Regions from separate parts of the Faecalibacterium sp. AF10-46 genome, predicted to be linked through region 1. Evidence: riboswitches for the same ligand, from Rfam matches in the RefSeq annotation. Region 1 holds a riboswitch; each other region holds the start of a gene.

Region 1 (7,560 bases):
GCTGGCTGCGAAGCAGACTGAAGGAGTAAAAATCTACCCTTTATAATAGCACAAAATCATGTTATTATAAATAAGAAATGCAAAAAACCGCATGAAAGAGGGATGCATTATGGAGATCGAACGCAAATGGATGGTGAAGGGCTGGCCGGAGGGGCTGCCCCTCAGGGAGGAATTTGCCATGCGGCAGGGCTATATCAGCGTGCGGCCCACCGTGCGCATCCGGGAAGAAGCCCTCACTGGCGGCAGAACGGACTACATCCTCTGCTTCAAATCCGGGGGCGGCCTTGCCCGCGAGGAGATCGAGCGCAGCATCGACAAAGAACTGTTTGATGATCTGGAATACAAGATTATCGCTAAACCTCTCATCCCGAAGCTGCGCCGCAGCTACACCCTGCCGGACGGTTCTGTGCTGGAAGTGAACCATGTGGACGAAGGCCAGCCCACCGAGTTCTGGTATGCCGAGGTGGAGTACCCCACGGTGGAAGCAGCCCTTGCATGGCAGCCGGAAAGCTGCGGCCTTGGCGATTACCTTAAGGATGAAGTGACGAACCAGCCCGGCCAGAGCATGGGCGAATACTGGGTGGAGACAAGAGGATGAAAAAAGTAAAACTCAAACTGGAACTGCAGTACAACTCTCCGGTGATCCTCACATTTTTCCTGCTGTCACTTCTGGTGCTGTTCCTCGACCAGTGGACGGACGGGTGGACGACGATGCATCTGTTCTGTGTCTACCGCTCCTCGCTGAAGGACCCGCTGTTCTACATCCGGCTGTTCGGCCATGTGCTGGGCCATGCCAGCTGGGATCACTTTCTGAATAATATGCTGTTGCTGCTCGTTGTTGGCCCGCCAATGGAAGAAAAGTACGGCAGCAAGCCGCTTTTGTGCGGCATGGTGTTCACCGCTCTGGTCACCGGCGTGCTGCAATGCGTGCTGTTCCCACGTTCGGGGCTGCTGGGCGCGTCCGGCATCGTGTTCATGCTTATCATGCTTTCGTCGCTGGCGGGCTTCTCCGGCGGCATCCCGGTCACCATGCTGCTGGTTGCAGCGCTGTACTTTGGTCAGCAGGTGTACGATATCATTTTTGTGCACGACAATGTAGCAAACTTCATGCATATTGTGGGCGGCTTATGCGGCACAGCCTTTGGCTACTACAGTGCGCTGCACAGCCGCCGCAGACCGGCAAAAGCGGTGAAGTTTTCCAGCACGAACGGCCGCCGGAAGCGCTGAACCCACTGTGGACATAGGCTGATTTTGAAAAAAATTGCAAACAGGGATTGACAAACGAAAAATCTGTGGTTTAATATAGCAAAATTCAATACACTAAACCGTTGAAGTGGAGATAACGGCGAACCATGCCTGTACAGAGAGCCTGCGCAGCTGAGAAGCAGACCGGAAACAGTTCGTCAAGGAAAGTGTGACTTTGCGTTATATTTTCCCGAAATGGACCGCTGAGGGTGCAGGGAAATGCGGCGGATTTTCGCCGCACAGTATTCTGCAACGTAGGGCATACGTCAGTTGCCGGGGATGTGTTGGCATCCCGCCAAGTGCATGGGGTCATGCCCATGAAGTCAGGGTGGCACCGCGGATAAAAGGCCAAATTTTATTCGTCCTTGACAGAAGAGAGTTCTTCTGTTAGGGGCGTTTTTCTTTTCCACTCCCTCGGCAGAAGAGCCGGGGGAGTTTTTGTTTTAGGGTTCCCTTGTTTCCGGCACGAAGGCTCATGCCTGCGGCTGCGGCCACGAAAATCTGAACAAAACAAATGCACCCGGTTGCTGCGGTTCTGCCCACAGGCCGGGTGCATTTTATATTTTAGGAAAAATTACAGGTCACTGCGCGGGGAAGCTGCCATGGCCCAGAAGCTCAGCTCGTGCTCCGAGCAGGCATGGAAGATCTCGCGGCAGCGGGCAAGGCGTTCGTCGCTCAGGCCTTCGCAGACTTTTTCTGCAAACGCGGCCCAGTCGCGGCAGGCCGCCTCATAGCCCTTGTCAGCATAGTCCACCACCAGTGCACCATAAAGGGTATCCTGCACGGAAGGCTTTTCTTCCAGCAGTTTCTGGAAGATCCAGCCATAGCTCAGCATACAGGGCAGGCAGGCCATCATGCACTCGGCTGCGCCCTCGCCGTTTTTGGCGGCTTCGATCATAGAGTCCACATAGGCACGGTTCTCCGGCCGCAGCGGCAGGCTCTGGATGCCTTCATCGGTCAGTCCAAAGTGCTTGAGATAGTGCAGGCGGGCTGCATCCTCGCTCTCATTCACGAAGGAAAGCAGGGAATAGTAGGTGCGGATGGTCTGCATATCCTTTGCCTTGGTCATGCCCCAGGCAAACACCTTGGCATATTCCCGCAGGTAAAGACTGTCCTCCACGATGTAGCCCTTGAAGCAGGCTTCATCCAGTGTGCCATCCGCAAGGTGAGTCAGAAATTTTGAGTGCAGGCATTTCTCCCACACAGGCAGACTTTCCTGCACCAGCTGCTGCACAAAGGTCTGCTCACTCACCCACAAACTCTCCCTTCAGTGCAAACATATGGTCCATCGGGCCGGAGCCGTGGCCCAGATCCAGCATGGCAGAAAGACAGCCGGAAATGTAGGCCTTTGCGCGCTCCACCGATGCATCCAGATCATAGCCCTTTGCCAGATTGGACGCAATGGCGCTGGACAGGGTGCAGCCGGTGCCGTGGGTATTGGGGTTTGCAATGCGCTTGCCGCGGAACCATTTGCCGCAGCCGTCCCGCCACAGAAGGTCGTCGGTATCGTTGATCTGGTGGCCACCCTTGCACAGCACGGCACAGTGGTATTTCTCGCTGATCAGCCTTGCAGCGGCCTCCATTCCGGCCGCATCGGTGATCTTCATGCCGGAAAGGATCTCAGCCTCCGGAATGTTGGGGGTGACCACCTCTGCCATGGGCAGCAGCTTTTCGGTCAGCGCCTGCACGGCATCGTCCCGCAGCAGCTTGGAGCCGGAGGTGGCAACCATCACCGGGTCCACCACGATATGCTTTGCGCCGTAGGTGTGCAGCTTTTCGGCGATCACACCGATCAGCTCTGCCGAGGATACCATGCCGATCTTGACGGCATCCGGGTAGATGTCGGTAAAAATGGCATCGATCTCCTGTGCCAGAAATTCGGGTGTGGCTTCAAAAATGCCGGTCACACCGGTGGTGTTCTGGGCAGTCAGTGCGGTAATGGCGCTCATGGCGTACACGCCGTTTGCAGTCATGGTTTTGATATCGGCTTGGATGCCAGCACCGCCGCTGGAATCGCTGCCGGCAATCGTCAATGCAGTTTTCATGGTTACAACTTCCTTTGCAAAAAATGCGGAAATGCCCGCAAGGAGGCACCTCCGCACTTTGAAGCAGCAGTATCTCCCTACGTTGGCATTGTCCAAATCAGGTCACAGGTCTGGGCAAACAGCCCACTCTCAGCCTGCTTTTGCAGGCTCCCTTTTTTCTGCGTTCAAGAATACCACAGTGCCGCTGCATTTGCAAGGGGATGGCCCTTTTCAATCGGCCCGTTGCGTGGTAAAATGGAAAAAACAAAGGGGGAAATACCATGAACATCACGGTCTATCTTGGAGCAAATGCGGGCAATGATCCTGCGCTGGCGGAAGCTGTCCGGGAACTGGGCAGCTGGATCGGTGCAAACGGGCACCGCCTTGTGTACGGCGGCTCCCGCAGCGGCCTGATGGGTCAGCTTGCCCAGAGCGCGCTGGACGCAGGCGGCACGGTGACCGGTGTGGAACCGCAGTTCTTTGTGCAGCAGGAGCTGCAGCACGATGGCCTGACCGAGCTGATCGTCACCAAGGACATGACCGAGCGCAAGACGAAGATGATCGAGCTGGGCGATGCCTTTATCGCATTCCCCGGCGGCACCGGCACGCTGGAAGAGATCGCAGAGGTAATGTCCAAGGTCTCGCTGGGCCAGTTGGACGCGCCCTGCATCCTGTATGATCTGAACGGCTACTACGACAGCCTGAAAGCACTGCTTGCCAAAATGATCGAGAAGGGCCTTTCCACGCCGCAGCGCCAGCAGGGCATCCGATTTGCGGCGAATCTGGAAGAGATTACAACAATTTTGAATAAAGCCTAAAAGGAAACGCTTCCCCGGCCCGGGAAGCGTTTCCTTTTTATATCATTCTCCCAGTGCAGTGCGGATATTTGCCAGCACCTTCTGGCTCAGCAGCACAAAAGCCTGCTTGGTGCGTCCGGCAGAAACATTCGCGCAATGCACATTCTCACGGGCAAAGAAGTCTTCACTCACCGGGCCGGCAGCGGCACGGGTGTCACAGAAGAAGTGGGTGCCCGGCAGAGCAAGCCACTGTTCCAGAGCAGCAGAGTCAAAGCCCGGACCGATGGAGGTGTTGAACAGCACCTTGCCTGCGCCCAGCTGTGCAAATTCGTCCTTGCCCAACAGCAGTACGTTCTTGTTCAGGCAGGTGAACACCACCTCGCTCTCGGTCAGCAGCTGTGCCAGCGGCTTATAGGCCATGCCCACAGCTTCGGCATCCGGCTTGCGGGTGCGGCTGTAATAGGCAATGTCGGCACCCATGAACTGCAGCGCGTCGGCGATCATTTTGCCGGACACACCCAGCCCGATGATGCCTGCCTTCAGCCCGGTGATCTCCACCGGCTCGTCCCGCAGCATGGGCATCCCAAAACCGTGCAGGATGCCGGTGAGCTCATGCAGGACGTACTCCACAACGCCGCGGTCGCCGTAGTCCCGGATGCCCAGCACTTTGATGCCGCGGGTGCGGGCGTAGGCGATATCCACATTGGCGCTTTCCTCAGAATACAGGCTGCAGCACATGCCGATGTAACGGATATTCGGGCAGCGCTCGATCACATTTTTGCCCATGCGGGAGGTGTAGCTCAGAAGCACGGCATCGGCATTTCCGATGCGCTGCACGATCTGGTCATCGCTGGCCGGGATATCGCGGTACAGCACCACTTCTTTTGCGTACTGATGCAGCGCTTCCTCGGCGGAAGGAATCAGGCTTACCGGCTCAATGGCCACCAGTTTGTTGAACATCAGTAAAGTCCTCCTTTAATAGAAGCATACAGGGGAGGAGAGGTTGCGCAGCAGGGCAACTACGCTCCAACCGGCAATGGCGCTGGTGGAAGAGCAGATATCCACCACGGCCTTCACGCCCTCGATCTCGGCGGTGATGCAGTGGTCGTCGCCCACCCAGCCGGGTACCGAGTGCATGGTCACGCCGGTGATCTCCGGGCCGGTGGTGGCCAGCGAGGTGGCAACAGCCACATTCACGCGGCGGGGGAAGGTGGCAATGGCCTGCTTGGCATTGCCGGTGAACACGGTGGTCTTTTCGGTATCGGTCAGCAGGTGGTCGGCCCATACCGGCGTGTTGCGGAAGCCCTTGGCTCCGGTGTGGGTCTCAATGCCTGCCGTCTCGGCCAGCTTCTGCGCCTCGGCCATCAGGGTGACGGTCTGCAGCACATCAAAGCCGCCAATGGCACCGCTTGCCAGATGCACCTTGGCACCGCCCTCCACGGCAGCGGCCTTGACCTGCTCGTAAAAATCAAGGTCCGCAAAGGCACCAATGGAAATAATGACCAGATTCACGCCTTTTTTCAGTACAGGCACAGCCATGGCGCGCACAGCCTCCACCGAAGCAGTCTCCACAATGTATTCCGGCTGCAGTGTCAGCAGAGCATCCACATCATCGCAGACGGGACAGCCGACCTCGGCGGCAAGTTTTTCTGCCGAAGCACGGGTGCGGCTGGTCACGCCCACCAGCTCATAGTCCGGCAGCAGACCGTTCTTCCATGCGTTGGCCACAATGCCGCCCAGAAAGCCGCAGCCTACGATACCAAATTTTGTTTTCATATCCTAAACTCCTTTTTCTGCTTTTTCCAAAGAAAACAGCATATTCCATTAAAGTATATCATATCAAAACAAAAAATGATATAATAAGGTGCAAGAAAGGAGAAAGCTATGTCGAAAACAAAGGAGCTTTTCTGGACGTTTTTCAAAATTGGAGCGTTCACGTTTGGCGGCGGCTATGCCATGGTGGCTTTGCTGCAGAATGAATTTGTGGAAGAGAAAAAGTGGGTGACAAAAGAAGAATTTCTGGACATGGTGGCAATTGCGGAGTCTACGCCCGGCCCGGTGGCGGTGAACAGTGCCACCTATATCGGCTACAAGATCGAGGGCGCGGCAGGTGCGGCAGCGTCCACGGTGGCGGTATGTCTTCCGTCCTTCGCGGTCATTTATCTGATCTCGCTGTTCTTTGACCAGTTCCTCCGCCTGTCGGTAGTGGCAAGTGCGTTCCACGGCATTCAGGTGTGTGTGATCTATCTGATCCTCTCGGCGGGCCTGAAAATGCTGAAGCAGCTGGAACACAGCGTCTTCAATATTGTCATCCTGACCACGGTTGCGGCAGCGATGGTGGGCTGTTCCATTGCAGCAGTGTCCTTCTCTTCCATTTTTTACATCCTGTTCAGCGGTGCGGCCGGGCTGCTGGTGTATGCAGTACAGCAGCTGCGGAAGGGGGAGAAGAAGCCGTGATCTATGTAGAACTTTTCTGGAATTTTCTCATGATCGGCGCGCTGTCCTTTGGCGGCGGCTACGGGATGATCTCGCTGGTGCGGGAAACGGTCTTAGGACACGGTTGGCTGACAGAAGGCGAATTTCTCAGCTTCATTGCCGTGTCGGAATCCACACCCGGCCCGCTGGCTATCAATATGGCTACCTTCATCGGCGCTTCACAGGGCGGCTTCTGGGGCGCGCTGTGTGCGACGCTGGGTGTGGTGCTGCCGTCCTTTGTCATTATCCTGCTCGTTGCATCGGTGCTGCAGAACCTGATGAAGTATGCGGGAGTCAACGCAGTTCTTGGCGGCGTTCGTCCCTGTGTGGTGGCGATGATCCTGGCAACTGCTGTCAACATGGCGCTTTCTACGCTGGCCGGATTTGCAGCGGACAAGGCAGGCATTGCACCGGATCTCCGTTCCATTGTGGTGTTCCTGCTGCTGTGGGGGCTGCATGCCCTTTGCCGCCGGAAAAAGGGCAAAGCACCATCGCCCATTGGGATGATCCTGCTCTCTGCAGGACTGGGGATCCTGTTCTGGGGAGCATAAAAAATAACGCGCCGGGTGGTTCTCGTTGAAAGATCCGGTGCGTTTTGTTGTAAAAAGCCGGGCACAGGAAAACTCATGGCTCCCTGTGCCCGGCTTCAGCTTTTATTGGAATTTAGGCGCTGTGCGATCAAGCTGCAACAGAAGAAGCAGCTTCGCTGGAAGCAGCCTCACTGGAAGCGGCCTCAGAAGAAGCGGCCTCGCTGGAAGCAGCCTCAGAAGAAGAACCGTTCTCCTCTGCAACAGCGGAAGAAGCGTTCTCCTCGGCCTCAGCAGCAACAGAAGTGCTGGTAGAAGCAGCCTCGGAAGAGGATGCAGCAGTGGAGGAAGCAGAACCGCCGCAAGCGGTCATGCCAACAGCCAGAGCCAGAGCAACAACAGCAACACAAACATTCTTGAGTTTCATATCTAAAATCTCCTTGCCATACGCAAATGTATTTTGCAGAAGGCCCTACAGGAAGTGCCTTTCTG
Region 2 (7,560 bases), on a different contig from region 1:
AAAAAGAAAAGCACCATACTTCCTACGAAGTACAGTGCTTTTTTGGTGGAGAATAGCGGGATCGAACCGCTGACCTCTTGCATGCCATGCAAGCGCTCTCCCAGCTGAGCTAATCCCCCAGATGTTCGTGCCGTGCCTGACGACGTGGTTTATTATATCAGCACATCCGGGAGTTGTCAACTATTTTTTGAAAAATTTTTCGCCAGTTTGTCTGCCAATGGAGATTTTTTGAGATTGTCCGATCCTGCTCCATCCCTGCGCCGTTTTCCCACAGCCTGCTCAGTTTTTGCGCAAACAAAGACCCCGCGCAAAACGATCGCTCGTCTTGTGCGGGGTCTCTAGCTCTTTTTATCTGACACAGCAAACGCTATGTCAAATCAAACTATCTATCTTATTCAGATAAATTAGGCGTCGAGAGAGCCGTCTGCCTTGTACTTGTTGAAGGTCAGGCCCTGGCCCTTGGTCTCCAGGCCGATGGGGCTGCTGCCCAGGGTGTAGATAGCGGACAGGCCGCCCAGGATGCTCATGCCAGCGTTCAGAACGCCCAGGCCCATAGCCCACTCACCAGCCAGAGCGGAAGCGCCCTTCTTGTAAGCAGATGCTACAGAGCCGACCAGGCCGCCAACAATGTCGCCGGGAACATAGTAGCCATCAAACAGGGTGTTGAAAGCCTTGCTAGCATTGTTAGCGATGAAAGCGTTGCCAACGATCTTGATCACGTTGGTAGAGACGTTCTGCCAGTTGGCAGTGGTCATAGCAGGAGCCAGGACATCAACCAGGCTACCGCCGACAACATAGGTCATTTCGTTTTCTGCAACAGCAGAGAAGTTTGCAGGCATCATCATAATGAATTTCTCCCTTCAAATTTAGAAAGATATTTGCAAGCCATTTGTTTGGCTTACGTCCCTTACTAGGATGGCAATAATATACCACACTTTCCAGAAATGTTCAAGTACTTTTTTGAAAAAAATGTGAAAAATGTGATAGACTGTGAAAATCCGGTCTCAAAATTCTTACAGAAGCCGCTTTTTTGCACACAGCGACATGTTTTTTTGCAAAACTGGAAGATACTGGAATTTGAAAGGGACCGTGTATGAAAACCGTGATCTATCTGGACGAACTGCTGCTGACGAACTTTCTGGCCGCAGCAGCACTGCTTTTGGGCGCAGGGCTTTTGTGCGCGCGGCAGTGCAGCGGCCTGCGGCTGATGGCGGGCAGTGCGGCAGCGTCAGCAGCTTCGCTGGGCATTCTGCTGCCGGAGCTGCCCGGGCCTGCAGCTTTCCTTTATAAGGTATTCACCTGCTGTGCTGCTGTAGCTGCGGCTTACGGCGTGCCGGGCCTGCGCAATTTTGTGCAGCTGTGTGCGTGGTATCTGCTGCTGAACCTGCTGCTGTGCGGAGCCGTACTGCTGCCCGGGGTGCAAAGCGCAAATCTCTGCGTCTATCTGCCGCTGTCTCCGGGCCGGCTGCTGCTGTGCTGCGGTGCAGTGTTTGCTGTGCTGCGCGGCGTACTGTTCTGCTTTGGCCGTGCAGGCACCCGCTGCTTTGCCGCTGTGCTGGAGCTGGAAGGCTCAGTCCTCTCCGTACAGGCTTTCTGTGACACCGGCTTCTCCGTGCAGGACCCGCTGACCGGGCAGGCAGTGGTTCTGGTCTGTTATCCTGCCGTGCGCAGTGCCCTGCCGCCGGAGCTGCGCACATTTCTGGACAGTTATTTTGCCTGCGGCACAGCACCGCCGCCGGAGTTGCGGGTGCGGCTGGTGCCCTGCACCACCATTGCCGGGCACTGCGTGCTGCCTGCCGTTCCGGCCAAGGCCCTGCGCACCAGCAAAGGCAGTGCAGCGGGCATTCTGGCCGCATTCTGCCGCCCGGAAACACAGCAGCCATGGACAGCTCTGCTGGGCAGCGAATTGGCCGTACAGCTGGGCATCCGCTGAGAAGCACTTGATGCGATCGATACTTATAGATGTACAGGAGGGGTATTCATGTTTCATGTTCTGCACCGGTTCTGGCGTTGGCTCCTTGCACGGCTGGGCTATTGCGGCGGCGCACATTTTCTGGCGGGCGCGCCCAGCCTGCCCCCGCCCCTGACCCCGGAACAGGAAAAGGCCCTGCTGGCCCGCATGGCAGAGGGGGACGCCTGCGCCCGGGACGACCTGATCACCCACAACCTGCGGCTGGTGGTGTATCTTGCCAAAAAGTACGAAAGCAGCGGTGTGCCTGCCGAGGACATGATCAGCATTGGCACCATCGGGCTGATCAAGGCGGTGAACACCTTCACGCCGGAGCGCAGCATCAAGCTGGCCACTTACGCCAGCCGCTGCATCGGCAATGAAATTCTGATGTACTTACGCAAAAGCTCCAACCGCCGTCAGGAAGCCAGCATCGACGAACCGCTGAACGTGGATGGCGACGGCAACGAGCTGCTGCTTTCTGATATTCTGGGCAGTGATGAGAACCAGATCAGCCAGCGGCTGGAACAGGATGCGGAGCGCGCCGTTCTTCGCCGGGCCGTGGACAGCCTGTCCCCGCGGGAACGTCAGATCATGGAGCTGCGCTTTGGTCTGGCGGACGGCATTGAGCGCACCCAGAAGGAGGCCGCCGACGCACTGGGCATCAGCCAAAGCTACATTTCCCGGCTGGAAAAACGGATCATCCATACCTTAAAAGTACAATTGGAAAACGAATAACGGCTCCCAGTTTTTCCCGTGCATAGTGCTTTGCACGCAGGGCCATACTCCCGGTGAGAACAAAAACAGACCGGGGGCGTTTGGATGTACAACAAAGTGGAGCTGTGCGGCATGAACACTGCAAAGCTGCCTGTGCTGACCGAAGCCGAAAAGCGGGAACTGCTGGCCCGCGCCCACGCCGGTGATGCGACAGCCCGGGAACAAATGGTGGAAGGCAACCTGCGGCTGGTGCTCAGCGTGGTGCAGCGGTTCGCCCAGCGCGGCGAAAATCTGGACGACCTGTTTCAGGTGGGGTGCATCGGGCTTATCAAGGCCATCGATCATTTTGACCCCGCCCAGCCGGTGCGCTTCTCCACCTACGGCGTGCCCATGATCATTGGGGAGATCCGGCGCTTTCTGCGGGACAACAATGCCCTGCGGGTGAGCCGCAGCCTGCGGGATACCGCCTACCGGGCCATGCAGAGCCGCGAAGCGCTGGAAAAGCAGCTGGGCCGCGAGCCGACCATGGACGAGATCGCGCAGGCGGCGGGCCTTGCCCGGCGCGAAGTGGCCGCTGCGCTGGAATCGGTGATGGAGCCGATCAGTCTGGAAGAGCCGGTGTACACCGATGGCGGCGATGCGATGTATGTGATCGATCAGGTGCGGGACCCGGACGGCGAGGACAGCTGGATCAGCGGGCTGCAGTTCCGGCAGACCGTGGCCGGGCTGACCCCGCGGGAAAAGCGGATCATGGAGCTGCGCTACCTGCAGGGCAAGACCCAGATGGAGGTGGCGCAGGAGATCGGCATCAGTCAGGCACAGGTCAGCCGGTTGGAAAAAGGCGCACTGAGCCAGTTCCGCACCCGGGACTGAACCTTAAAAAAGGCGGCACAGCTTCCGTTTTGTTCGGAAGTGTGCCGTCTTTTATCTGCGGCTGTATTTGCGCCGGGTGGCCGCACCGCCGCGCAGATGCCGCTCTGCCTTATTGCAGGCCAGAACCGCACGCACCTGCCGGAACAGCTCCGGCTGCAGCGTCCGCAGCCGCACCGCAACATCCTTGTGCACGGTGGACTTGCTGCACCCGAACACCGCTGCCGCCGCACGCACTGTGGCCCGGTTGGCCGCGATATATTCGCCCAGCTGTACCGCCCTCTGTTCGGGGTCTCCCTTCATATCCAGACTCCTCCCATTGTGAACTTATAGTACAGCCTATGCACAGGCCGGGGCAGATATGTTCCGCCGGGGCTTGACTTTTGCGCCGGATGCGCTATACTTTTGCTTGGACATAAAAACAGGGGCGCCGAAAGGCTGAGATCCGCGTTTTGCGGAGTACCCTTTTACCAGACCGGACAATGCCGGCGTGGGAGTTTGCAGAACTGTCCGTTCTTTCACAAACCCCGTGCGCCTGCTGGAAAGCGGGCGCATTTTGTTTTTGTGTACTATCGTTCTGAGAAGAGGAATCCCTATGACCAAAACCTATTCCAAGACCCGCATTCTGGTGGAGGGCGCACTGATGATCGCCCTGTCCACCGTTTTGAGCATGATCCAGATCCCGCTCATGCCCCACGGCGGTTCCATCACCCTGTTCAGCATGGTGCCCATTCTGGTAATGAGCTACCGCCACGGCGCAAAGTGGGGCATCATGACTGCGTTCGTCAACAGCCTGATCCAGCTTGTGCAGGGCCTTGGCAATCTGGCATACTGCCAGACCCTCACGGCACAGGTGGGCTGCGTGCTGCTGGACTACCTTCTGGCCTTCACGGTGCTGGGCTTTGCCTGCCTGATCGCAAAGCCGTTCCGCCGCCGCACCGTGGGTGTCGGTGTCAGCGCCTTTGTGGTGTGCCTGCTGCGCTTTTTGTGCAGCTTTCTGTCCGGTTACATCGTCTGGAAGGACTACGACTACGCTTTCAGCTGGATGACCGAGATCGGCTTTCCCGGCATCTCCAACATGAGCGTGGACGGTCTGTGCTGGCTGTACAGCGCCGTGTACAACGCCACCTACATGCTGCCCGAAGCCATTCTGACCACGGTCCTTGTGGTGATCCTGATCCGTGTCGCACCGCAGATCTTCGACCCGCAGAACGCAAGAGCGTAAGTTTTTTCGCAGTCATTTTTCCCGCCGGGAAGGGTATTTCCCCGGCGGGAATTTTTTTGCAGAAAATCCCAAAAAGCTGTTGACAATCCGGCAAAGCGCTGGTATAATTACTCCTGTCGTCAGGCACGGCACGAACGTCTGGGGGATTAGCTCAGCTGGGAGAGCGCTTGCATGGCATGCAAGAGGTCACCGGTTCGATCCCGGTATTCTCCACCAGAAGGAAAAGCACCGCACGGAAACGTGTGGTGTTTTTTGTTGTTACCGACCAAAGGAGAGATTATGAGCTACGCGATCGTATTCAGCAGTAAAACAGGCAACACAAAATTATTGGCAGACACGCTGCACGCCTGTCTGCCACAGGAAAACTGCTGCTATTTTGGCACCCCGGACCCTGCTGCCATGGAAGCGGATGCCCTCTATGTGGGCTTCTGGACAGACAAGGGAAACGCCGACGAAAGCACTTTGGACTTTTTGAAGCAGCTGCACGGCAAAAATATCTTCCTTTTTGGCACCGCCGGCTTTGGCGGCAGTGAGGAGTATTTCAACAAGATCCTGAAAAAGGTGGAGGGTTCGCTGGACAGGAGCAACACAGTCTTCGGCCGTTATATGTGTCAGGGCAAGATGCCGCTTTCGGTACGCCAGCGGTATGAGGGCATGAAAAAGCAGCCGATCCATCTGCCCAATCTGGATGCGCTGATCGAGAATTTTGACAACGCCCTTTCTCACCCGGATGCAGAAGATCTGGAACGATTAAAGCAGGCGGTAAAATGATAAAAAGGCAGCGGTTTTCCTCAAACAGAGGAAGCCGTTGCCTTTTTTGCTTAGCGGATGATCCTACGCTCCTGCCTGCGGCTCCGCGGTTCTTATCCCACGCTTCTTTTATAAAAGAACAGGTACTGCTGCACGATGCCTGCTTCCAGCCCGAACTGCGGGAACGGGTCCTGCCCGGCAAACTCGTCCCGGATGAGCCGTTCGATCCAGACATCCACCGGCACACGGCCCACACGGCCATAGCCGAACAGACACACGCAGTTTGCCACCTTTTTGCCCACACCGTCCAGTTCCATCAAACGGGCAAAAAGTGCTTCATCGGGCAGGGAAGCCAGCTTCTTCAGGTCCAGTGTGCCCTCTGCCGCCTGCTGCGCCGCATGCAGCACGTAGCGGGTGCGGTAGCCAAGACCGCACTCCTGCAGCGCCTGCTCCCCGGCACAGCAGAGCGCTTCTGCTGTCGGGAACGTATACACCGGCCCTTCGCTATCGCTGCCCAGCCGCTCGCCAAACCGCTCCGAAAGCAGCTCTACCGCCCTGCGGATAGCCGGGATGCTCTTTCGCTGCGAGATGATGAAGCTGACCAGCATCTCCCACTCATCCTGACGCAGCACCCGGATGCCCCGGCCATATTCCATGGCACGCTGCAGAAAGTCGTCCCGGCTGTCCAGCTTTCCGCGCAGGGCGGCATAGCTGCGGCCAAGGTCGAAGTAACCGTGCCAGAAGGTTTCCCATGCGCCCGGCTCACACCGCACCGTGTAGGTTCCGCTGCGCAGTGGTCTGAGGTAAAGCAGCTGTCTCCCGGAAACAAACCGATACCAGCCCTCCGCCTGCTTCCGGGGGCGAAAGCACTGGCCGCTTTCCAGAATTTTGTCCGGGTCGAAATCATCCCGGATCTGAACCGTTTTCTCTTCCAGCTCCATTGCCCCCATCACAGCTCCAGCTCCCGGTACACTTCGCCTTCCAGCGTTTTCCAAAGGAAAGTCTCCCCTTCCAGTGTCATATAGCTATGTGCACTCCCCTCCTTCGGGATGCTCACAGAACCGGGGTTCAGGTAGAGATTGCCTTCGCCGAACTCTGTCCACGCCGGAATGTGGGTGTGTCCATGCAGCAGGACATCCCCCGGAGCCAGCGGCGGCAGGTTTTTCAGGTTGTGCACATGACCGTGGGTAGCGTAAACGAGCCGCCTGCCCACCGGCAGCACCGCATAGTCGGCCAGAATGGGAAAATCCAGCACCATCTGATCCACCTCAGCGTCACAGTTGCCCCGCACGCACAAAAGCGCCGGCTTCAGCCCGTTCAGGAGCGGGATGACCTCCTTCGGGGCATAGCCCTCCGGCAGGTCGTTGCGGGGGCCGTGATACAAAAGATCCCCCAGCAAAAGCAGCCGGTCTGCTCTCTCCCGCTCAAACGCTTTGATCATTTTTTTGCAATAAAACGCCGACCCGTGCAGGTCGGATGCGATCATCCATTTCATGGCAGGATTCTCCTTATTTTATAAAGTATCTATTTTTATTTTAGCCTCCCGGTGAAAAATGGTCAAGTCTATAAAAGTCATACTTTATCCGTTTGACCTCTTGACATCTGCCGGAAGCCGTGTTATCCTACAGTTAATAAAATTCGTGTGGATTTTTACAGCAGTATGCTACTTTTCGCCACACAATGACTTCAAAAAAGCCATTGTGTGGCTTTTTTGCGTCTGCGTTTGTTTTCGAGCAGTCTCGCCCTGACGATTCCGCGGCTGCAGTAATTCATTTCTTTTCTCTACAGGAGCAATGCAAACACTATGAACGAGACCTTTATGAAAGAAAAATCGGTGCTGCCGCTGCTGGTATCCATGGCACTGCCGAACGTTATCTCCATGCTGGTGAACAGCCTGTACAACATCGTGGACAGCCTGTTCGTGGCTCGTATCAGCGAGGATGCCATGACTGCCCTCAGTCTGGTGTATCCCATCCAGAACTTTGCCAACGCCATTGCCATTGGCTTTGGCATTGGCATCAATGCCATGATCGCACTGTACCTTGGCGCA
Region 3 (7,560 bases), on a different contig from region 1:
ACACCAAGGTTCACGTTGATCTTGGTGCGCAGCATGGAGCCGACACCCTCGGGGTTTAAACACTCGTGGTGCTTGTTGGCCGGAATGGCTACCTTGCCTTCGGCCACCCACTGGCGGATCTCCTCGGTGGTGCGATACTCTTTTTTAGCCACGATCTCCATCTGCGGCGTGATGATGCCCTTGCGGGCAGCATCCATCTGAGTGGTATAAGTCTGCATACGCTCTGTTCCTCCAAATGACAGTTTATCTCTGAACAGCAGGGTGCTGGTCATACAAGGGTAGGGAAAGGCAGCCGTCATTCAGAAAAAACAGAACGTTCTGGATGCCGGCACCTGCGCAAAATACGCTTTTCATGTTGATTTTCTCCATGAATTTTATAACGCGGCCCAAGGTGGTGTCCCCGGTTTGCCGCGGGATCGGTCAGATGATCTGCTCCGACAGGGCTTTCAACTCTTTGCACTCGGTCTCGATGTCGTCTGCTGCAAAGATGGCGCTCACAAGGGCCACGCCATCCACACCGGTGCCCTTGAGCTGCAGGATGTTCTCCTTGTGGATGCCGCCAATGGCCACCACCGGGATGTCCACGGCATCACAGATGGCCTTCAGGGTCTCGTGGGGCAGAACATCCACATCGGTCTTGGTGTGGGTGGCAAAGGCCGCGCCCACGCCAAGGCAGTCTGCGCCGTGCTTGACGGCTTCCCGTGCTTCCTCCACACTGTGGACGGAAACGCCGATCATCATTCCCTCGCCCACACGGGCGCGCACCTGCGCTGCGGCCATATCCTCCTGCCCCACGTGCACGCCCTCGGCGTGGCAGCGGATGGCAATGTCCACGTTGTCGTTCACAAAGAACGGCACGCCGTAGCGCTGGCACAGAGCATGGATCTCCACAGCCTCTTTCAGAAAGGCTTCGTCGTCCAGCTCTTTTTCACGCAGCTGCACACAGGTGACACCGCCCTTCAGGGCGCTCTCCACCTGTTCATAGAGGGTCTGTTTGCCCACCCATGCGCGGTCGGTGACGGCATACAGAAGCATGTTCTGCTTATCGCACTTCATAGTTTGCTCCTTCTTCCAGCTGATCCGGGGTCATATTGTAAATGGCATCGATGATATAATTGCGGTAGGTGGAGTTGCCGTCCAGCGGGGTCAGGCGCTTGTGGGCGGTCTCGCCCGCAAGGCCCATGGCGCACACTGCGGCTGCAGCGGCTTCCAGCGGATGGCCGGGGTTGGCGGTGACGAACGCCGCCGTCAGGGCCGAAAGCTGGCAGCCCGTACCGGTGATGCTGCTCATCATGGCATTGCCGTTGCGGATGCAGTAGGCGGTGTGGGCATCGGCCACGATGTCGATGGCACCGGTAATGGCAATAACGGCACCCGTCTGGGCTGCAAAGGCCTTGGCAAAGGCCACGGCAGAATCCAGATTGGCCTCAGTAACTTTATCGGCCACATCGGCATCCACGCCCTTGGTGGTTCCCGCGCCGGAGGCCAGCGTTTTGATCTCCGAGATGTTGCCGCGGATCACGGTGAACTTTACGTCCCTGAGCAGGCGGAAAGCCGTGTCGGTGCGCAGACGGGATGCACCCGCACCCACCGGGTCCAGCACCACAGGATGGCCCAGCTGGTTTGCCTTTTTGCCCGCCAGCAGCATGCTGGTGATGGTGCGGCTGTTCAGGGTGCCGATGTTGATGTTCAGACCGCCGCAGATGGTGGTGATGTCCTCCACCTCGGCGGCATCGTCGGCCATGATGGGCGAAGCACCGCAGGCCAGCACCATGTTGGCGCAGTCGTTCACGGTGACGTAGTTGGTAATGTTATGGATGAGCGGGCAGGTGCGGCGGACATTTTCAAACTCTGTTTTAAACATTTGCACGCACCTTCGTTAAGAAAGGCTCTGCTGCATGGAGCGCAGTGCGCCGGAGCGCTGCAGGCTGTACACCAGCACGCCCGCAATGATGGAACCCACTGCAGTGGAGATGAGGAACGGCACGATGTAGGCATAGAACGCGATATCGCCAGCGCTCTTGCCCATGAGGAAGATGGCCACCGGGTAAGCGCACAGGCCGCCCAGAATGCTGGTGCCGAACACCTCGCCCACCATGGTGGCAAGGATGTTTTTGGTCTTATGGTACACAAGGCCGCACAGCAGTGCGCCGAACATGCTGCCGGGGAAGGCCATCAGGCTGCCCAGACCCAGCAGATTGCGCAGCAGCGAGGCCACAAAGGCCACGCCCACGCCCCACCACGGGCCAAGCAGCACCGCGCAGGTCACATTGACCATGTGCTGGATGGGTGCACATTTGCTGCCGAACATGGGGAAGCTGAATACGCTGCCCACCACGCACAGAGCACACAGCATGCCGGCCAGCGCCAGCTTTTTCACAGAGAGTTTTTTCATAAGGCAAGGCTCCTTTCCAAACCTGCGGAAGCAGCAAAAACCATACAGCGCCTCCGCAAACAGCCCGCACCCGGTGCCAGACCCGGCGCAGGAACTATAAGAAGCGGTCGAGACTTTCTGGTCTCCTCTCACGCCGGAACACGGCTTCCCATCGCTGACGGTCACAAAGCTCAGGGCGCTCCCCCTCAGCCCGCTGCGGCACTTCCGCAGAAAAGTACAAGGCATCCTCCTTAATGGTAATAGGTGCACAACAAAAAACAGGAGACACCTTCCGCGGTGCCTCCTGCAAAAAATCATCCATTCTGACTTCCTACGGCGGCATTATCCGCATCAGGTAAAAGGGTCGAAGTTTGGGTACTTCCTCTCAGCCTGCTTCACAAGCTCCCCTGTATTTGATTGTGATTGTATTCTACACCCTTTGCGCACAAATTGCAAGAGGGGGCAAAGGCGCGCACAGCGGTGCAAAACGTTTTTCACGCAGTTTTTGGGGCGTTTCACGCAGGTTTTATTGAAAAAGAAGGTGAAATATGGTATTTTCAAGGTGGACGCATACCCCCCCCCGTAAGCAAAAAGGAGGAATTCCGTATGAAGCAGACGACCCTGACCCAAAGGCTGCTCTCAGCCCTCGTGGCGCTGTGCATGGTGCTGAGCGTGTGCGCACCGGCACTGGCGGCAGAACCGGAAATAGGAAGCGCGGCGATGATCACGCTTACAAAAGGCGGGACAACAACGGACCTTAAGATGCCTGAGGGCAACGTGAGCCTGAGCGCAGCGTATCGGGAGACATATCACCTGTATGAAGATAAGAGTAAAGCCGAGTTCTTTGTGGACGGTAAGCAGGTCTATCAGGCACCGGCAGGCGTCCGCGTTACCGTAAAGCTTGTGGATGGTTTCATCAACGACCACCACGAATTTGATCAGTGGCAGAGCTACACGACTCTTGTAGACCCGGAGGAAGGCTGGGAGCACAAGCCGAGCTTCAGCTTCACCATGCCGTCCGACATAGTGCTCCTGGTGGCACACAGGACGACCCTGTACGATGTCAACGTCACACACGGCACCATCGTGGACGGAACCGGCGACACCGGCACATCCAAAAAGATCGTGAAGCCGGGCCAGCCGGTCACCGTCCGGGCCGAGAGCACGGAGGAGAACCCCTTCCTGCAGTGGACGTATACCGGCAAAGCACCCGTAGAGCCGGATGACGGCTGGCAGACCAGCCCGGAGTTCACCTTTAAAATGCCTTACGGCAATGTGACGCTGGAAGCACAGCGGGACCAGCTGTACAAGGTATCCATCAACGACAGGCTGGGCAGTGTGACCATCAACGGCGAACCACTCAGCAGCCTTTGGATCAAGGAAGGCGAAACGGTGACAGTGGCTACCACCCTGAAAGACGGCTACTGGATGGAGTTTGAGAAGTGGAACTCCACCGGCACTGCACCCGAAGAGCCGGAGGGCGGCTGGACAGAGACAAACAAAAGCACCAGCACAACCTTTACCTTTAAAATGCCCAATGGCCCGGTGGAACTGGTCGCTCAGTGGTCGGCCAGCTCGCTTGACCCGTATCAGCCCATCGACCCGGACGAACCTCTTGATGAAGACTTCGGCGTGGAACCTGATACCACAGGCGGTACCATTGCCGCCGTGGCCGTTGGCGGTGCAGCCATCTGGGGCGGCTACGAGATCGCCACCCGCGTGATCCTGCACAGCCTCCTGCCCGAGGGCGCAGCCATCCCCGCAAACCGCGGCCAGCTGGCTCTGCTGGTGTGGAACACCGCAGGCAGGCCCGAACCCGCAGGCGCACCCGCCTTTGCGGATGTGACCGACCCTGATATGGCCAAGGCCGCACAGTGGTGCACCGAGCAAGGCACCATGGCTGCCAAGGGCGACCGCTTTGAGCCCGAAGGCTGGACCCCGAAGTTCAAGGTGATCGAAGTGTGGAACAAGACGTTCCCCGCAGCCTGATGCCGGCAGTGTGGATGCCGTGCTCGGTTCGGACCTTTTCCGTGAAAATGGGGCTGTTGCAAAATATCTCTCTGAAAAAATCATGAACAAAACCCGGAACCTTTTCTCGGCCAAAACGGCTCAAAAAGGGTTCCGGGTTTTTGATATTATGCTGTTTCCGCCTTATCCTTTCCACCCTCTTGCTGCGGGATCCAGCATTTCGGCGGCAGAGTAAATGAGGGCGTTGCAGATGGCTGCAGCCACATTGCTGCCGCCCTTGCGGCCCATGGCGGCGATGGCAGGCACGCCGTATCGCTCGCAGGCGGCAAACAGTACTTCCTTGCTTTCCACCACATTCACAAACCCCACCGGCACGCCAATGACCAGTGCAGGCCGCAGACCGGCTTCCATTTCCTCCGCAATGGTCAAAAGGGCCGTGGGCGCATTGCCAATGGCCAGAATGGCCCCCGGGTGCTCCCGGGCAGCGCGGTGCATGGCGGCAACGGCACGGGTGGTGCCCGCCTGCTTTGCGGCTTCGGCCACAGCGGGGTCTGCCATGTAGCAGATGGCTTCACCGTTCAGTTTTTTCAGGCCCGGCTTTGTGATGCCCGCCAGCGCCATATTGGTGTCGGTAACGATGAAAGCACCCGCGTGCAGGGCCTTGACTGCGGCTTCCACCGCGCCGGGTGTAAAGCGCAGATTTTTGGCATAGTCGAAATCCGCGGTGGTGTGGATGACCCGCTTGACCACCGCAGCCGTCTCCGGCGGCGGGGTCAGGCCCAGCTCGTCCAGTTCCCTTGTGATAATGGAGATGCTCGTCCGTTCAATGTCGGCGGGCAGATGATGCTGCGGTGTCATGTGTTGTCTCCTTTTTGCATTCCCATGGCGGCATAGATGGCGGGCATATCCAGTGCCGCACGCACACCATCGGCAAGCAGATCAAACTGCTGCTGACGGTACTGCTCCATGGGGATAAGCTCGGCCCCGGCCGGATCGATGCCCTTCCGTTTGCACAAAAATGCGGTCAGTTTTTCGGTCAGTTCGCCGGTGTCGAACAGGCCGTGCAGGTAGGTACCGAATACACCGTCCTGCACACAGCCCTCCGGCGTGCCGTCTGCAAGGATGCAGAACGCACTGCCCCGCACCTCGGTGCGGCCTGCGTGGATCTCGTAGCCCGTGAGAGCTGCCCCGGCAAAAGGAACTGCGGCAGCGCGGGCTGCGGTCTGGGTCAGGTGCTTTTCGGTGCCGAACACCGTCGTGGTGGGCAGCAGGCCAAGGCCCCGCAGGGTGCAGGGGGTGCCGCTCTCCTCCCCTGCCGGGTCGCAGAGCTGTTCGCCCAGCATCTGATAGCCGCCGCACACGCCCAGCACCGGCGTACCGGCTGCCGAAAGCCTGAGCACCGCCGCTTCCAGTCCGCTTTCCCGCAGCCAGCGCAGGTCGTCCATGGTGTTCTTGGTGCCGGGCAGGATGACGAGATCCGGTGCACCCAGCTGGCGGGTGCGCTGCACATACCGCACACCCAGCAGCGGGTGCTGCTCCAGCGGGATAAAGTCGGTGAAGTTGGACACATGCGGCAGGCGCAGGATGGCGATATCCAGCGGCTTGACCGCAGCTTTTGTATCCAGCCGGTCGGAGAGGGAGTCCTCGTCCTCGATCTCCACCCGCAGGTACGGCACTACGCCCAGTACGGGCAGCTGCGTTTTTTCTTCCAGCATGGCAAGGCCGGGCCGCAGGATCTCCACATCGCCCCGGAACTTGTTGATGATGAGGCCCCTGATGCGGGCACGCTCGTCGGCTTCCAGCAGCTCCACAGTGCCGTACAGCTGGGCGAATACGCCGCCCCGGTCGATATCGCCCGCCAGCAGCACCGGCGCATCCACCAGCTTTGCAAGGCCCATGTTCACGATATCGTCGGCTTTCAGGTTGATCTCCGCCGGGCTGCCCGCGCCTTCGATCACGATAATGTCGTTCTCAGCGGCAAGGCTGTTGTAGGCTTCCAGAATGTCCGGGATAAGGCTGCGCTTCATTTTAAAGTAGGCGGCGGCAGGCATCTGGCCCCGGGCCTTGCCGTTCACGATCACCTGACTGCCCACATCGCTGCTGGGCTTGAGCAGGATGGGGTTCATGCGCACATCCGGCTCCACGCCTGCAGCCTGTGCCTGCACCACCTGAGCACGGCCCATCTCTGCACCGTTGCGGGTGACGAAGCTGTTCAGGGCCATGTTCTGGCTTTTGAAAGGGGCCACGCGGTAGCCATCCTGCGCAAAGATGCGGCACAGCGCCGCGCACAGCAGGCTTTTGCCCGCACCGCTCATGGTGCCCTGCACCATAATGCATTTTGCTTTGCTCATTGCGCCACCTCCGGCAGGGTTTCGGCCAGCAGTGCAAGCAGCTGCCGGTTCTCGTTTTCTGTGCGCACGGCGGTGCGGTACCAGCTGGCATCAAGGCCCGGATAATTGCCGCAGCTGCGCAGTACCGCACCCTTGCGGCGCAGCGCTTCGCCCAGCGCTTCCGGCGCGCGGAACAGCAGATAGTTAGCCCGGCCCTCGATCACCCGCAGGCCCAGCGCCCGCAGGCCGTCTGCCAGCACAGGCCGCTGTGCTTCGATCAATGCACGCACCTTCGCCACATATTCCGTCTCATCCAGCGCAGCAATGCCCGCCGCCTGTGCCAGACTGGAAACCGCCCACGGCTGGCCCGCTGCCCGCATCCGGGCAAGCAGCTCTGTATCAGAGCACAGGCAATAGCCCAGACGCACGCCTGCCATGCCGTAAAGCTTGGTGAAGGCTTTTAAAATAATCAGTTTTTTGCTGTTTTTCAGCAGATGCTTTGCCGAAAGGCCTTCGCCCTCCGGCAGAAAATCCAGAAAGCATTCGTCCACGGCCAGCACCGCACCCACGGCTTCGCATCTGTGCAGCAGCGCTTCCACAAGGGCAGGCTCTGCCAGCTGGCCGGTGGGGTTGTTGGGCTGACAGAGGAACACCATATTTGTACCCGGGTGCACCGCGTTCAGGAGATCCTTCGTCACCGCAAAATCGTTTTCTTCCCGCAAAAAATGCCGTTCCACCCTGCAGTCCACAGTTCCCAGTGCCGTGGCGTACTCGGCGAAGGTGGGTGCCGTCACAAGGGCGGTGCGGGGCTTTTCGGCCAGCGCCAGCCGGAAGATGAGGTCTGCCGCGCCGTTGCCGCACAGCAGCCATTCGGCGGGCACTCCCTCA

What was found. A riboswitch is a leader RNA that binds a small molecule or an ion and turns the genes downstream of it on or off. The one in region 1 is predicted to bind thiamine pyrophosphate.
Region 2: another riboswitch for thiamine pyrophosphate. It lies ahead of DWV57_RS06570 (energy-coupled thiamine transporter ThiT); the one in region 1 lies ahead of thiD (bifunctional hydroxymethylpyrimidine kinase/phosphomethylpyrimidine kinase).
Region 3: another riboswitch for thiamine pyrophosphate. It lies ahead of thiW (energy coupling factor transporter S component ThiW); the one in region 1 lies ahead of thiD (bifunctional hydroxymethylpyrimidine kinase/phosphomethylpyrimidine kinase).

What each region holds. Positions count from the first base shown of each region.
Region 1 is NZ_QVGY01000001.1:528,526-536,085, forward strand. It holds gene DWV57_RS02555 (CYTH domain-containing protein) at 110-598, shown strand; gene DWV57_RS02560 (rhomboid family intramembrane serine protease) at 595-1,227, shown strand; gene DWV57_RS02565 (TENA/THI-4 family protein) at 1,820-2,497, opposite strand; gene thiD (bifunctional hydroxymethylpyrimidine kinase/phosphomethylpyrimidine kinase) at 2,490-3,290, opposite strand; TPP riboswitch at 3,348-3,454, opposite strand; gene DWV57_RS02575 (TIGR00730 family Rossman fold protein) at 3,551-4,087, shown strand; gene DWV57_RS02580 (NAD(P)-dependent oxidoreductase) at 4,130-5,026, opposite strand; gene DWV57_RS02585 (aspartate dehydrogenase domain-containing protein) at 5,042-5,842, opposite strand; gene DWV57_RS02590 (chromate transporter) at 5,951-6,523, shown strand; gene DWV57_RS02595 (chromate transporter) at 6,520-7,092, shown strand; gene DWV57_RS02600 (hypothetical protein) at 7,220-7,495, opposite strand.
Region 2 is NZ_QVGY01000004.1:131,797-139,356, forward strand. It holds tRNA gene DWV57_RS06540 (tRNA-Ala) at 44-119, opposite strand; gene DWV57_RS06545 (hypothetical protein) at 405-845, opposite strand; gene DWV57_RS06550 (sigma-E processing peptidase SpoIIGA) at 1,094-1,933, shown strand; gene DWV57_RS06555 (sigma-70 family RNA polymerase sigma factor) at 1,982-2,686, shown strand; gene sigG (RNA polymerase sporulation sigma factor SigG) at 2,771-3,538, shown strand; gene DWV57_RS06565 (sporulation transcriptional regulator SpoIIID) at 3,590-3,838, opposite strand; TPP riboswitch at 3,949-4,048, shown strand; gene DWV57_RS06570 (energy-coupled thiamine transporter ThiT) at 4,131-4,760, shown strand; tRNA gene DWV57_RS06575 (tRNA-Ala) at 4,901-4,976, shown strand; gene bilS (flavodoxin family protein BilS) at 5,040-5,531, shown strand; gene DWV57_RS06585 (DNA glycosylase) at 5,624-6,460, opposite strand; gene yfcE (phosphodiesterase) at 6,460-7,005, opposite strand; gene DWV57_RS06595 (MATE family efflux transporter) at 7,315-7,560, shown strand, end outside.
Region 3 is NZ_QVGY01000006.1:68,444-76,003, reverse strand. It holds gene thiC (phosphomethylpyrimidine synthase ThiC) at 1-218, opposite strand, end outside; gene thiE (thiamine phosphate synthase) at 421-1,056, opposite strand; gene thiM (hydroxyethylthiazole kinase) at 1,043-1,864, opposite strand; gene thiW (energy coupling factor transporter S component ThiW) at 1,880-2,395, opposite strand; TPP riboswitch at 2,686-2,793, opposite strand; gene DWV57_RS08135 (hypothetical protein) at 2,981-4,363, shown strand; gene DWV57_RS08130 (precorrin-8X methylmutase) at 4,526-5,200, opposite strand; gene DWV57_RS08125 (cobyric acid synthase) at 5,197-6,693, opposite strand; gene DWV57_RS08120 (aminotransferase class I/II-fold pyridoxal phosphate-dependent enzyme) at 6,690-7,560, opposite strand, start outside.